One region of the Actinoplanes sp. NPDC051470 genome, then DNA from elsewhere that is predicted to be linked to it. Evidence: riboswitches for the same ligand, from Rfam matches in the RefSeq annotation. Region 1 holds a riboswitch; the other holds the start of a gene.
The links. A riboswitch is a leader RNA that binds a small molecule or an ion and turns the genes downstream of it on or off. The one in region 1 is predicted to bind ZMP and ZTP.

Region 1 (7,488 bases):
CGCCGAGGTCGGCGACGGCCTCCACCGCCGCGTGGCGCAGCCGGGTCGCGACCGCCGGGGCCACCGCCGCGATCGCCGCCGGATCGCCCCAGAGCTCGAGTGCCTCCCGCAGCAGCACCGATGCGGTGGTCGCGTCGCCCGCGTGGAGGCGGTCCCGGCCGTCGGCGGCGAGCCGCTCGAACCGCAGCGCGTCGACGTCGGCCGCGGTCACGTCCAGGCGGTAACCGCCCGCGGCCTGGGTCACCTCGCCGGCCGCGCCCAGGGTCCGGCGCAGCCGCGAGACGAGGGTCTGCAGGGCGTGGGCGGCGCCGGCCGGCGGGTCGTCGGGCCAGATCGCGTCGACCAGGGCGGCCTGCTCGACCGGGTGACCACCGGCCAGGGCCAGCCGCACGACCAGGCTCTGGAGCCGCGCGCCGGGAACCGGGACGACCGCGTCACCGCGAGCCACCCGCACGGCGCCGAGCAGCGTCACGTCCACCCTCCGATCTTGTCAGGCCCGCGTCAGCGTCGTGTGTGCGCCGTGCGAGCGGCCCCGGCCAGGGTGGGCGGCATGACTGATGACCTGTGGGTTCGTACCTGGGGCGCCTCGCCCCAGGCGCCCGGCGCGGCGGTCGCCGCCCTCGACCCGTTCGCCGACGCCACGCTGCGCCAGGTGGTGCGGATCAGTGGCGGCGGCCGCCGGGCGCGCGTCCGATTCACCAACGAGTACGGGACGGCGCCGCTCCGGATCGGCGCGGCGCGCGTGGGCGACCACGTGCTGACCTTCGGCGGGCGGCCCACGGCCCTCGTCCCGCCGGGCGCGCCGATCGTCAGCGACCCGGTCGACCTCTCCCTGCCCGCGCTGTCCACCGTGACCATCAGCCTCTACCTGCCGGAACGGGTGGAATCCGTCACCGGCCACGGCCGGCCGGTGGAGGCGGTGGCGTGGATGATCCCGGGCGACGGGGCGGCGACCCCCACCGAACTCCCGGCGCGGGCGCTGATCTCGGCGGTGGAGGTGGTTCCGGACGGCCCGGCCACCGTCGTCGCGGTGCTCGGCGACTCGATCACCGACGGCATCGGCTCGGCCCCGGACGCGGCCCACAGCTGGCCGGACCGGCTCGCCGCCCGCGGCGGGGGCGCCCTGTACGTGTCCAACCAGGGGATCAGCGGCAACCGGCTGCTCAACGGCGGCCACGGCGACGCCGGTCTGGCCCGGTTCGACCGGGACGTGCTGGCGACACCGGGCCTCAGCCACGTGGTGGTGGCGCTGGGGCTCGGCGACATCGGCATCTCGTACGCTCCGCGCGACCCCGAGCTGGCCGGCTTCCTGACCATGTTCCCGGGCGGGCCGATCACGCCCGGCGACATCATCGCGGGCTACCACCAGCTGATCGCCCGGGCCCGCGGACGCGGGGTGAAGGTGTACGCCGCCACGCTCACGCCGGCCGGCAACGACCCCATGTACTCACCCGAGGGCGACGACGCCCGGCAGGCGGTCAACGCCTGGATCCGCACCGGCGGCGCGTTCGACGCGGTGCTGGACTTCGACGCCGTGTGGCGCGACCCGGCCGGCCCCACCCGCACCCGGGACGGCTTCCACGCGGGCGACGTGCACGGCAGCGACGCCGGCTATCAGGCCCTGGCCGACTCCATCGACCTCGCACTGTTCAAGGGGATCTCTCGTGCATGACGTCGTGATCGTGGGCGCCGGCCCGGTCGGGCTGTTCCTGGCCGGTGAGCTCGGGCTCGCGGGCTGCTCGGTGCTGGTGCTCGAACGGGACGCGGACGCGAGCTCCCCGTGGAAGGCGATGCCGCTCGGGATGCGGGGCCTGAACGCCGGGTCGGTCGAAGCCTTCTACCGCCGCGGGATGCTGCCGTCGCTGCTGGACGCGTCCGGGCTCGGCGAGCTGCCGCCCCGGAGTGTCAGCCACTTCGCCGGCCTGATGCTCGACCCGGCCGACGTGGCCGTGGACGAGCGGCCCGGCCCGGCGCTGGAAGGCATCATGACCAGCCTCGAAGCGGTCGGTTCGGCGGTGGGCGAGCGGGCGGTCGAGCTCGGCGTCGAGATCCGGCGCGGCGTCACGGTGACCGGCGTCGTCCAGGCCGGCGACCGGGTGGTCGTGCGGGCCGGCGACGACGAGTACCCGGCCCGCTGGGTGGTCGGCTGCGACGGCGGGCGCAGCACGGTGCGCGCGGCGGCCGATTTCGCCTTCACCGGCACCGAGCCCCAGCTCACCGGCTACCTCATGCTCGCCACCATCGCCGAGAAGGAGAAGCTGAGCCCGGGCTTCACCCTGACGCCGACCGGCATGTACATCCGGCCGCCGGGCAACGGCTACGTCGGCCTCATGGACTTCGACGGCGGCGCGTTCGACCGCTCGCGGCCGCCGTCCCGGGACCACCTCCAGGCCGTGCTGCGCCGGGTGTCCGGCACCGGCGTGACGCTGAGCGAGGTCCACCTGGCGTCCAGCTTCACCGACCGGGCCATGCAGGCGACGACCTACCGCCGGGGCCGGGTGCTGCTGGCCGGCGACGCCGCGCACATCCACTCGCCGCTCGGTGGGCAGGGACTCAACCTCGGCCTGGGCGACGCGATGAACCTGGGCTGGAAGCTCGCGGCGACCGTACGCGGAACCGCGCCGGACGGCCTGCTCGACACCTACACCCGCGAGCGTCATCCGGTCGGCGCCCGGGTCCTCGACTGGTCGCGGGCCCAGGTGGCGGTGATGAGGCCCGGCCCGCACGCCGCGGCGCTCCAGGCCCTGATCCGCGACCTGCTCGGCACCCGGGACGGCACGACCTATGTGTACGAGCGGACCGCCGGCACGTCGATCCGCTACGACCTCGGCCAGGATCATCCGCTGGCCGGCCGTACCGCCCCGGACTTCCGGCTCGTGGACGGCACCCGCCTCGGCGACCTGCTCCAGGCCGGCCGGGGCGTCCTGCTCGACTTCGGGCCCGGCCGCCTGCGCGGCGTCGCTGACGACAGGATCCGGTACGCCACCGGGACGGCCGGGGACGGCCTCGGGGCCGGCGCCGTCCTCGTCCGGCCCGACGGCGTCGTGGCCTGGGCCGGCGAGGACGACCCGGACGCCGTCCGGCGCGCCGCCGCTGAGTGGTTCTAGCGGGTCGCCCGCTCGGCCGCCGTGACCGCGTTGCGGAACAGCATGGCCACGGTGGTCGGGCCGACGCCGCCCACCCGCGGGGTGATCGCCCCGGCCACCTCGGCCACCGACTCGTCGACGTCGGGCAGCAGGCGGCGGCCCTCGTAGCGGACGCCGGCGCCGATCACGGTCGCGCCCGGCCGGACGTGCTCGGGCTGGATGATGCCGGGCACGCCGGCCGCGGCGACCAGGATGTCGGCCCGGCGGGTGTAGCGGGCCCAGTCCGGCACGCCGGTGTGGACCACGGTGACCGCGGCGTTGGCGGTCGGCCGCTTCTGCGCGAGCAGCATCGCCAGCGGACGGCCGATCGTCGCGCCGCGGCCCAGGATGACCACCTCGTGGCCGGCCACCGGGATCTCGTAGTGCGCGAGCAGCGCCTCGATGCCGGCCGGGGTGCACGGGACCGGGCCGGGCCGGCCGCTGGAGAGCCGGCCCAGGTTCAGCGGGTGCATCCCGTCGACGTCCATGTCGGGGTCGACGGTCATCAGGGCGGCGTCGTAGTCGAGGTGGCCCGGGATCGGGTACTGGATGAGCAGCCCGTGCACCGCCGGGTCGTCGTTGAACCGGGCGATCACCCGGTTCAGGTCGTCCTGGTTCGCGTCGGCCGGCAGGTGCTCGTGCGGTGACACGAAGCCCAGCTCGGCGGCCTGCTTCTGCTTGATCCGGATGTACCCGGCGCTGGCCGAGTCGTCGCCCACCAGGATCGTCGCCAGGGCCGGCTCGACACCGCGGGCCCGCAGGTCGGCGGCGCGGCGGGCCACGTCGGCGAGCACCGCGCCGGCGACCGGAGCGCCGGGCAGCAGCCTTGCTGTGTCAGTCATGGGTTCTCCCGCGTGGGCACCCAGGCGGACGGCGCCCACGACCACGCTCCCCGATGGTGGTCGCCATCCTCGGTGCCGCCAGTCGCGTGAGGAAACCAACCTACTACTGCGCCGCCGCCACGATCACCGTGCGGTACGCGGCGGTGTCACCCGCGCGGTACAGGCCGATCGTCATCCGGGTCGCCGAGGGCAGCCGGATGGTGGCGCCCCACGCGCCGTCGCCGCCGGGGATGCGCCGCTCGATGATCTTGTTGCCGGTCGGGTCGGTCACCACCACGGTGTACGGCCCGTCCGCCTCGACCAGGCCGGTCGCCCGGATGTCGACGTCCCAGCCGTTGTCCGCGCCCACCGGGCCGGGCAGGTCGGAGTACAGGGTGGTGACGGTGACCTGGTAGCTGTCGTGCGAGTTGGCGTACGACAGCCAGCTCGCGCCACCGATCACGGCCAGCACCAGCAGCATCGGCAGCAGCTGCTTGACCAGCGTGCGCCGCTCGAGCTTCTGCTCCGGCGAGGTCGGCGCGAACGGACCGGGCGGCGGCTTGGGCGCGTCGTCCCGGAAGACCGGGATCAGCTCGGTCTTCGGGCCCTCCTGCTCGTCCTCCTCCTCGCCCTGCCAGACCCGCTCGGGCACCGCCTTGAGGGTGAGCACGGCCAGGGTGATCCCGGCCAGGCCGAGCGCCCACGAGACCCGGTCGAGCTTGAAGCCGGCCACGTAGAGGAGCAGGCCGGAGACGATCATCGTGCCCAGGCTCAGCCCCGGCACCAGCACGGTCCGCTCGACCGCGCTCAGCGTCCGGTACCGGAAGATCAGCGCGATCAGGGCCAGGCCGGGCAGCAGCAGGCCGAGGGCCAGCCCGCCGGGGATGGCCAGCGCCCGCGGCCCGGCCAGCACCGACGCGGCCGCCGCCACGGTGCCCGCCGCGGTGAGGACCGGCGCCGACAGCAGGACGGGGAGCGCGCGCGCCTTCACCGTCGTGGAGTTCATTACTGCACCCCCATGCGGTAGATGCGGACGGTGCCGTTGTCGTACAGCCGGTCCACGTCGGTCAGCGCGTCGAACTTGGTCAGCTGCCGGGTGGTCAGCGGCTCGGTGATCCGGCCGGCGTGCGGGTCGTTCTCGAAGTACGCCTCGCTCTGCGGCAGCTGGGTGCTGAGCCGGCGGTCGACCACCAGGTAGTTCACCCGGATCGAGGCGACCAGCTCGTCCTCGCTCAGGCCCCACTCGTCGGCGTAGTAGAGCGGGCCGACCTCGCGGACCGGGTCCTGCCGCCCGTACGTGGAGGCCAGTGACACCGAGGTGACGTCGCCGCCGACCCGGTTGCCCGGTCCGAGCACCCGCAGCTCCCACTCGGCCGCGTCCACCCCGTACGCGTCCACCGACCGCTCGAACCCGCCGGCCAGGTACGGGCCCGGCAGCAGCGACCCCAGCGGCGGCCAGCCACCGGCCCGGGCGCCGATCATCAGCAGCGTGACCAGGGCCGAGCCGGCCAGCACCCGGACCACCAGGTTCCGGCCGGTCGGCGGCGGCGTGGCCAGCGCCGGCGCCACCCAGTGCCGTCGTCCCGCCGAGTCCCGGGACGGCAAAATCTGCACCGCCCGGACCAGCGCGATCGCCGCGACGATGGAGATCGGGATGTAGGTGAACGTGGACAGCCGCCCGGCGATCTCCGGCCCGTTCTGCCCCAGGAACCGCACCCCGTTGCCGGCGAAGAAGACCAGGCCGCCGATCACCGCCGCCCAGCGCCAGCTGTCCCGGTCCCGCCGGATGACCATGTCCCGGGCCACCGCGATGAACAGCACGAGCAGCCCGAGCAGGCCGGAGCCCTGCAGGATCAGCTGGTAGATCGGGGCCGCCGGCGCCGCGGTGGACGCGTCGCTGGTGCCGCCCATCAGGGTGTCGATCGTGGTGGCGACCTGCTGGATCGGCTCCTCGAGGTACGAGATCACGTCCCGTGCCACCAGCAGGATCCACGCCGTCACCACGCCCAGCGCGATCAGCGGCATGGCCAGCGCCGACCAGCGCCGCGGCTTCTCGGTGAACAGCTCGGTCACGCCGAGCAGCAGCAGGGTGGCGACCAGCGCGAACGCCGTCACGTGGTGGCTGACCGTGGTCATCGCCATCGAGCCGATCGCGATCACCTGGAACGGCTTGCCGCCCTCGGCCCGCCACCGCCGGGTCGCCCAGATGGTCAGCATGAAGAACGGCAGCGCCGCGGTCTGGTAGAGGAACATCGAGCTGAAGAACAGGTAGTGCAGGGCGGTGGCGTACGTCGCGCAGGCCACCCCGGCGACCGCGGGCGAGTTGCTGGCCCGCAGCACGCAGACGAACAGCACGCCGACGAAGACCAGGTGGGCCACGCCGGCCACGATGATCCCGGCCCCGCTGACCGGCAGCCCGGTCATCGACGCCATCGCCGCGCCCATCTCGGCCAGGCCGGGGAAGTGCACCGCGGGCGGCAGCGCCGGGTTGGGCTGGAACAGCTTCCCGGTCTCCATGATCGTGGTGGTGGCCAGCCAGTGCTGGAGCTCGTCCGGGAACCGGAACTGGTCCGGGCTGTACATCCACTTCAGCAGGTACTGGTTGATGGCCAGGCCCATGACCAGCAGGAACGACTCGGCGACGCCGGCCATCCGGCGGCTCAGCAGGCGCAGCACGACCGGCGTGAAGACGACCACCTGGCCGATCCAGTAGGCGATCGGGGCGCTGCCGGCGCCGGACCGGCCGCCGGTGTAGGCCAGCGCCACGAGCAGCACGCCGAGGCTGGACAGCAGCAGCACCCAGGGCGCGCGGCCCAGGTCGTAGGGTCCGCCGCGGGGCGCCTTGCGGCGCTCGACCTCGGGTTGCGCGAGGGGGGCGGCCACCGGGATCTTCTGGGTACGCACGGAGCGCCCCGGAACGACCGTGATGCGGCGGGTCTCCTCCGCCCCGGGGATGATTCGTCTGGTGCGCTCGCCCGGGATGATCTTGACGGTCTCTTCGCCGGGGATGATCCGGACCGTCTCGTCGATGGCCGGCACGACCGGGATGACCTGCGTCGGGTGCTCGCCGGCCGGGGTCTCGACCTGAGCCTGAGGTTCAGTCTCAGCCTCCACCTGAGGTTGAGAGTCGTCCGGTTCGGCGGCTTCCGCGTCTTCCTCGGCCTGCGCGGGCTCGTCGACGTCCGGCGCGACCGTCGCCACGACGGCGTCCGCCTCCACGACCTCGACGGCCTCCGGCTCCGCCGTCTCGACGACGGCCTCCGGCTCGGCGGTCTCGATCTCGGCTTCGGGTTCGGTCGGGGTCTCGTCCGGCTCTGCCTCAACGGTGTCGGTGGCATCCGGCGCCGCGACCTCCGCGTCCGCGGCCACGGGCTCCTCGGACTCGATTTCAGGCGACTCGACTTCGACCTCGGCCTCAGGCGCCTCGACCTGGGCCTCGACCTGGGCCTCGGGCGCGACCTGGGCCTCGGGCGCCGGCGCCGCGCCGACGGCCGCGGCCGCCTGCGCGGGCGGGATCGGCTTGGCCGGCACGCCCTCGGTCG
Region 2 (7,488 bases), on a different contig from region 1:
ATTTCCTCGACGGCGTCGACAACGGAGACTTTTAGCACGCGCACCGAGGAAAGGAACGGCGTCCCGCGACGCTGTTCCTTTTTCATTTGTCGAGAATCGGGCCCGGGCTCAGCCGAAGGCGGCGAACTCGATCAGCTCGGCATCGCCGCGGCGCCAGCCGTCGACCACCACGGCCAGGTAGCGGGCCGAGGTGTCGAGCGGGATCTCGGTCAGACGGCCGGGCCGGCGGACCCGCGCGACGGCCGGGTAGGACACCCCGTCGGTGGAGCGCTCGATCCGGATCGGCGGCCGGCTGCCCTTCGTCCAGGACAGACGCAGCGACGACACGGTCGAGACGGCGCCCAGATCCACCACCATGCGGCCGGTGGGACCCGGACGCCACGACGTCAGCGGGTTGGCGTCGACGGCGAAGGACGGGGAGTTCATTCCCACCGGGAGCGGGGACGTCGGGAACGTTGTCCGGGAACGGGCCAGGTCGGAGGTCGGGGTGATCGGGCCCCCGGGGACGATCACGGTTCGAGCCTGACCGGCCGCGAGGCGCACCGGGGTCGACCAGGCGCCGGACATCAGAGTTACCGCCACCGGTGACGAGGGTGGCGCGGTCACCGTGACGCGGTGTGAGTTCACCACCTCGAAGCGGGTGCCGATGGGCGGGTGGCCGGAGACCACGAAGCGGGGTGGTTCGACCCGGCCGGTGGCCGCGGGCTGGGTCACCGACCAGGCCAGGCCGTCGCGGCGGACGGTCTGGAGGCCCTGGTAGAGGCGGCGGGTGGACGGGATGATCACCGTCGCGCCGCGGACCGGGTCGTGCGAGAGGTTGAAGAGGCTCAGGTAGCCGTCGGCGTCGCTGGCGCGCAAGGGGGGCGGGGTGCGCGGGATGCGGCGGCGGGACAGGGCGGGCAGGTCGAGGCCGTCGCGGGCGTAGCCCTCGATCAGGACGGGGGACGCGGGGCCGGTGGCCGCGATGACGCCGGTCGAGGTGACCGTGATCGGACGGTCGGTGCCGTGGGTGACCAGCGCGGCGCGGCCGTCGATGTCGACCCAGCCGCCGGAGATCTCGTGCGACTGCGGCACGACGACGGCGTCGGACCAGCCGATCGCGTCCATCGACGTCTGGATCACGTACTTGGTGGCGTACGCGGACTCCCAGAAGAGCCTGACCCCGGCGACCGAGACCGGCGAACCCAGATCGACCGCGAACCAGCTGTCCTGCCGGTGTCGTTGGGTGCGGTCGACGGCCCAGCGGGTCTCGGGGTTGCCGTCGGTGGCGTTGTAGGCCGGGTAGGTCACGTCGGACGACGACGCCGCGGGCAGGGCGCCCTGGGCGATGTCGGCGCCGGCCTCGTCGAGGACGCTGAAGGTCCACAGTGAGTAGCCGTACTGGTTGGCCGCCTCGCGACCCTGCATGCGGACGTAGCGGGCGTTGCGCGGCTCGAACCGCAGCTCGTCGACCCCGCCGTCGCCGCCCCCGCCGCCGCTGCCGTCCAGCGTGAGGGTGCCGGTCGAGCTGGTGAACGTGCGCCGGCCGGTGAGCCCGGGCATGCCGGGCATGTCCAGGTTGAACAGGCTGAGCGGGCCCTCGTCGGTGCCGATGCCGGTGCTGGCGTACACCACCGTGCCGGTCGGCAGCGTGGCGTACCCGGCGAAATTGTCACCGAAGGTGAGCACCGCGGCCGTGGCGTCGACGCCGTCGCGCAGCCGGTCGTAGGCCCGCGTCCACGTCTCGTCGGGATTGCGGGCGGAGGCCGGCACGAAGGCCGCGGCGCGGGTGTCGACCAGCCAGTTGTCGTGGCGCGGCTGCCAGAGCAGGTTGACGTAGCCCTGCTTGGTGACCGTGGCGGCGAAGGCCGAGACGGACTGGTGCGCGGTCAGGCCCACGTCGGGGCCGAAGTCGCGGGTGCCGCTGGCCCGGGCGAAGAACTCGGCGCTCGACACCGGCCGGGTCGGTGTCCGGCGGCGCCGGTGGAAGAGGTAGGCGATGGCGAGCTCGGCCCGCGCCTCCGGCTCGTACTTGTCCTCGCCGCTGAACTTGGCCAGCCGGTACTCCGGCTCGTGGCGCAGATACGGCACCAGCCGGGCGGCGAGGTCGGCCTCGGCGCGGGCGGCGTCCTGGTCGCCGATCACCTGGGCCAGGTAGGCCAGCGGCAGCACGTCCCGCCCGTACAGGTGGTAGCGGTCGGCGATCATCGGCATCACCGGCTCGCCCGCGTCGCTGGCCAGCAGCCGCAGCGTGCGCCACAGCTGCTGCCCGTTGGGCTGGTGCAGCAGCACCTCGGGCACCGGCTTGCCGGCGGCCAGGAAGTGGATCGCCGCCCGGCCCGCGGTCCGCCACAGCTCGGCCTGGTAGTGCGGATTCACCGTCTCGTGGTTCTCCACCACGAACGTGTCGTGGATGTTGTGCGCGCGGCTGCGTTCCTTGACGAGCAGCCCGTCCAGCCGGGCCAGGTTGGCCCGGTCGGCGGTCGGCAACCCGCTGGCGTTGGCCGCCCAGAACGAGAACCGCTCGCGCAGCGCCGCGTCGTCCTTGCCCCAGGCCAGCCCGGGGGCGATGGCCTGTGCGTAGACGCCCATCTCCTCGAGCTTGGTGTCGCCCCGCCAGCCGCCGGCCGCGCCGTTCGGGCTCCACTCGCCGCTCATCGGATCGTCGGAGTAGGCCAGCCCGAACGCGTACGCCGCCTGCCCCGACGCGATCGCCGCGACCCGGGTCCGCGTCCGCGCGTCGAGTTCCCGCCAGAGCAGCCGCGCGGCCAGCACGAAGTACAGCTCGAAGGTCGAGTCCCAGAACAGCTGCTTGCCCCACTCGTCCCCGCCGGCCAGCCGGTTCGTGCCGGCGAACCGGGCGATCGTGGCCACCGTCCGGGCCAGCAGGGTGTTCTTGGCAACACCGGCCAGCGCCGGGTCGTAGTCGCGATCGGTGAGCAGCACAGCATTGCCCAGCACCGCCGCGAACCGGAAGTCGGCCGGGCTGTAGGCGCCGATGCCTGGATCCCACTGTTGCTCGACCCAGCGTGTGTGCAGATGCAACACACGGTGATAGATGTCGGCGACTCCGTCCGATTTGGGCGGACTTTGCAGGGGGTCGGGCGTGGCGGCGACGTCGAGCGGGGCCGGCAGGGTGAGGCCCGCGCCGAAGACCCCGCCGTAGGCGAGGAAGCGGCGGCGGGACAACGACACTCGGACCTCCACGTCGCGGCAGACGAGCAATGAATATCCCGCCACGACACGCCCTGACAAATCGGAGCAGTCTTCGTTATAGAGACGCTCCTTTTCGATCAAGATCAAGTTCAAGATCAAGGTCTGGATGTCGTAGCTGGGTGGGTGGTGCTGACCGTCGCTCCCGCCGAGGCCGGGCGCGAGGCTCCAGGCCGCTGGCGCGGCCAGAACGGAGCCGCGCACCCTTCATTCTGCGTAAGTGGTTGAACCCCCCGGTCACTCCAGGAGGCGGAAGAGGGTTAGCCACTGCTCGGGCCATACGGCTCCTACCGGGGTGTCCGCCCAGACCCGGACTGCTCGGCAGGCGCCGGATGCGCGGCGGCCGTAGCGGCGGGACAGGGTGGCCTGTAGGGAGCCGCCGACGCCGGAGAAGCCGAGGTCGACGAAACGGCGCCAGGCCGGCATCAGTGACGGTGCCACCAACGGGATGTCGCGGTGGATCAGGCGCAGGATGGCGCCGTCGACGGCCGGGACGGGACGGAAAGCTGTGCGCGGGATGGTGGCGCCCAGTTGCCAGTCGTGGGTGGGCCAGGTCAGGAGGGTCAGCCGCGTCCAGCGGTGGTAGTCGCCGGTGCGTTTGCGGGCGTATTCGCGCTGGGTGACCAGGGTGGCGTGATCGAGGAAGGCGGCGTCGAGGCACCACGAGACAACGGCGGCCGTCAGGGCGAACGGCACATTGCCGACCACCGCGAACGGCTCCCGTGGCGGCGTGGCGGCGAGGAAGTCGCCGACCACCAGCGAAGCACCGTCCACCGGGGTCGCCACCGCCGGATCCACCTCGTAGGCCACCAGGGAACGGCAGCGCGGCACCAGCATCCGGGTCAGGTGGCCGCGGCCGGCGCCCACCTCGTACACCAGGTCGTCGGGTTTGAGGTCGGCCGCGTCACACACCTGACGGAGGACGCGGCGGGAGGAGAGGAAGTTCTGTCCATAGATGCGGCGAGCACGCCGCGGAGAAGAGGGCGCCATGACCATGTCCTGGGAGAAGGAACAACGGACTCTGGACGGCCCTGGTGAGAAGCGAGCGGAAAGAGAGCTACGCGCCCAGGACCGGACGCCGGTCGCGCAGGCGGATCGAGTGCATCGAGCCCCGCGCGGGCGTCATCGCCATCGTGAGCAGGGCGTGCGTCGTGTGCATCCGGCGACCGTAGCGCCCACCGGAGAGTCGCGACAGCGAATTACCCGGCCGCCTGCCGCAGGTCGACCTCGGCGATCAGGTCGCGGGCGGTCGCCTCGTCCATCCGCCGGTCCATGACGGCCTGGCCCAGGGCGGTGCGCTGCCCGTCGTACCCGTCGATCCCGGCGATGATCTCCGCACCCTGCCGGCGCATCTCCCCGGCGCTCGTCTCCTCCGCCCTCAGGTCGATCTTCAGCCACCGGCTCATCGCCCGCAGCGTCGTGCCCTGGATCAGCAACGTCCCCAGGGTGATGACCAGCGCGATCACCTGGATGGCATCGCGGCCGGGCACATCCTCCGGAACCGCCGCGGCCGCCGCCAGGGTGAGGATGCCGCGCATGCCGGTCCACGACACGAGCAGCGTCTCCTTGCCCGACAGCGGCTCGAACGGCTGACCGCCCCGCCGCTCCCGCCACGTCTCGTAGCGCTGCCGGAAGACCAGGTCGCGTTCCAGCCGCCGCTTCCACTGCCGGTCCTTGAGCGCCCACCGCCCGAACAGCAGGAACACCGCCGCCAGCCGGATCACGATGGCGGCCACCAGCAGCACCCCGGCCGCGAGCAGCGTCCGGCCCAGCCCGAACTCGAGGTCGGTCAGGACGAACCTCAACTGCAGGCCGATGTACGCGAAGACGAAGGTTTCGAGCAGGAAGTCGAGCACCGGCCAGACCCGGTCCTCCTGGATGCGTGTCAGGTGGGCGCCCTCGTACTGGTGCCGCGGGTCGAAGGTCAGGTTCGTGGTGACGCCGAACGAGGCCACCACCACGGCCAGGATGCCCGACGCGTGGATCTCCTCGGCGGCCAGGAACGCGGTGAACGGCAGCAGCAGGACCAGCGACGTCTCCAGCGCCGGGTTGTGCAGCCGTTTGCGCAGCCACAGGGCGCCGGCGGCGAGGATCCCGCCGATCGCCATCCCGGCGACCGCGGTGTAGAGGAACTTCCCGATCCCGCCGGCCCAGGTGGTGCTCTCGCCGCTGACCGCCGCCACCGCGATCGTGAACAGGGTCAGCGCGGTCGCGTCGTTGAGCAGGCTCTCGCCGGTGAGGATCGAGGTGACCCGTTTCGGCAGGCCGATCTCGCCACCGTGCGACACCGTGGTGATGGTGTCCGGCGGGGCGAGCACCGCACCCAGCACGAACGCCGCCGCCAGCCCCATCGACGGCAGCAGCCACGACGAGATCACCCCGAGCGCGGCCGTGGTCAGCAGGACCAGCAGGACACCGAGGGTGAGGATGGGCCGCAGGTTGGCGCCGAGCGACGTGAACGAGGCGGTCCGGGCGCCCGAGTAGAGCAGCGGCGGCACCACGATGGCCAGGATCAGCTCACTCTCCAGCTCGAGCCGCGGCAGCCCCGGTATGAAGGACGCGGCCGCGGCCAGCACCACGATGACCAGGCCGGGTTCGATGCCGCGCCGCTTGGCGATGGCGGACACCGCGATACCCAGTCCGATGATGAGCAGGATCTCGACACCGTTCACGTTGATCAACCTAGAGGCACCGGTATGCTTTGGCGCGGGCCGTGACTGGCGTGTTCGGATGGGCAACCATCGGGGAGCGGCCCCGTCACCGATGACGCCTGCCGTGCGCCTGGGCCTTTCCCGTACGTGTGCTGTCCTTGCACAAACCGTGGAGGTCCGATGAACGCCGAGTCCCAAGCCTTCCGCTCCGCTCTCGAGGTCGTCCGCACCATCGAGCCGCGCATCGCCGACGCGATCGCCCAGGAGCTCACCGACCAGCGTGAGTCGCTCAAGCTGATCGCCAGCGAGAACTACGCGTCACCGGCCGTGCTGCTGGCCATGGGCAACTGGTTGTCCGACAAGTACGCCGAGGGCACCATCGGCCGCCGCTTCTACGCCGGCTGCCAGAACGTGGACACCGTCGAGTCGGTCGCCACCGAGCACGCCCGCGAGCTGTTCGGGGCGCCGTACGCGTACGTCCAGCCGCACTCCGGCATCGACGCCAACCTGGTCGCGTACTGGGCGATCCTGGCCGACCGGGTCGAGGTGCCGTATCTCAAGAAGTTCTCCAAGCGCCAGGTCAACGACCTGACCGACGCCGAGTGGGCCGAGCTCCGGGCGGCGTTCGGCAACCAGCGGATGCTCGGCATGTCGCTCGACGCCGGCGGCCACCTGACCCACGGGTTCCGTCCCAACATCAGCGGCAAGATGTTCGACCAGCGCAGCTACGGCGTCGACCCGGCCACCGGCCAGATCGACTACGAGGCGTTGCGGGCCACGGCGCGCGAGTTCAAGCCGCTGGTGATCGTCGGCGGCTACTCGGCGTACCCCCGCAAGGTGAATTTCCGCATCATGCGCGAGATCGCGGACGAGGTCGGCGCCACCTTTATGGTTGATATGGCCCACTTCGCCGGACTTGTCGCCGGCAAGGTCTTCACCGGCGACTTCGACCCGATCCCGCACGCCCACATCGTCACCACCACCACCCACAAGAGCCTGCGCGGCCCCCGCGGCGGCGCCGTCCTCTGCGGCCCCGAACTCTCCGACCAGGTCGACCGCGGCTGCCCGATGGTGCTCGGCGGCCCGCTGGCCCACGTGATGGCGGCCAAGGCGATCGCGTTCGCCGAGGCGCGGCAGCCGTCCTTCGCCGGCTACGCGCAGGCGATCGTCGACAACTCCCAGGCGCTGGCCGAGGGCCTGCTCCAGCGCGGCGTCCGGCTGGTCTCCGGCGGCACCGACAACCACCTGGTGCTGATCGACGTGCACCCGTTCGGGCTCACCGGCCGCCAGGCCGAGCAGGCGCTGCTCGACTCCGGCATCGTCACCAACCGCAACGCCATCCCGCAGGACCCCAACGGCGCCTGGTACACCTCCGGCATCCGCGTCGGCACGCCCGCGCTCACCAGCCGTGGGCTGGGCACGGCCGAGATGGATCAGATCGCCGAACTCATCCACACGGTGCTGTCCCAGACCACGCCGGCCGCGGGTTCGAAGGCCAAGTACAACCTCGACGCCGCCCTGGCCGACCGCATCGGCAAGCAGGCGACCGAACTGCTGGCCCCGTTCCCCCTCTACCCCAGCGTCGACCTGGGTTGATTCCCAAGATCAAGGTCAAGGTCAAGAAATTCATGTCGTGCCTCGGTGG

Region 2: linked by a shared signal. The riboswitch ahead of AB0M54_RS46760 (glycine hydroxymethyltransferase) and the one ahead of AB0M54_RS31750 (tetrahydrofolate dehydrogenase/cyclohydrolase catalytic domain-containing protein) in region 1 are both predicted to bind ZMP and ZTP.

Annotation. Positions count from the first base shown of each region.
Region 1 covers NZ_JBFBAA010000022.1:28,541-36,028, forward strand. The annotation lists gene AB0M54_RS31735 (BTAD domain-containing putative transcriptional regulator) at 1-478, opposite strand, end outside; gene AB0M54_RS31740 (SGNH/GDSL hydrolase family protein) at 551-1,672, shown strand; gene AB0M54_RS31745 (FAD-dependent oxidoreductase) at 1,665-3,107, shown strand; gene AB0M54_RS31750 (tetrahydrofolate dehydrogenase/cyclohydrolase catalytic domain-containing protein) at 3,104-3,967, opposite strand; ZMP/ZTP riboswitch at 3,979-4,063, opposite strand; gene AB0M54_RS31755 (DUF1616 domain-containing protein) at 4,071-4,952, opposite strand; gene AB0M54_RS31760 (hypothetical protein) at 4,952-7,488, opposite strand, start outside.
Region 2 covers NZ_JBFBAA010000061.1:270-7,757, reverse strand. The annotation lists gene AB0M54_RS46780 (DUF397 domain-containing protein) at 1-35, shown strand, start outside; gene AB0M54_RS46775 (discoidin domain-containing protein) at 109-3,174, opposite strand; gene erm (23S ribosomal RNA methyltransferase Erm) at 3,430-4,182, opposite strand; gene AB0M54_RS46765 (sodium:proton antiporter) at 4,392-5,864, opposite strand; ZMP/ZTP riboswitch at 5,896-5,986, shown strand; gene AB0M54_RS46760 (glycine hydroxymethyltransferase) at 6,024-7,439, shown strand.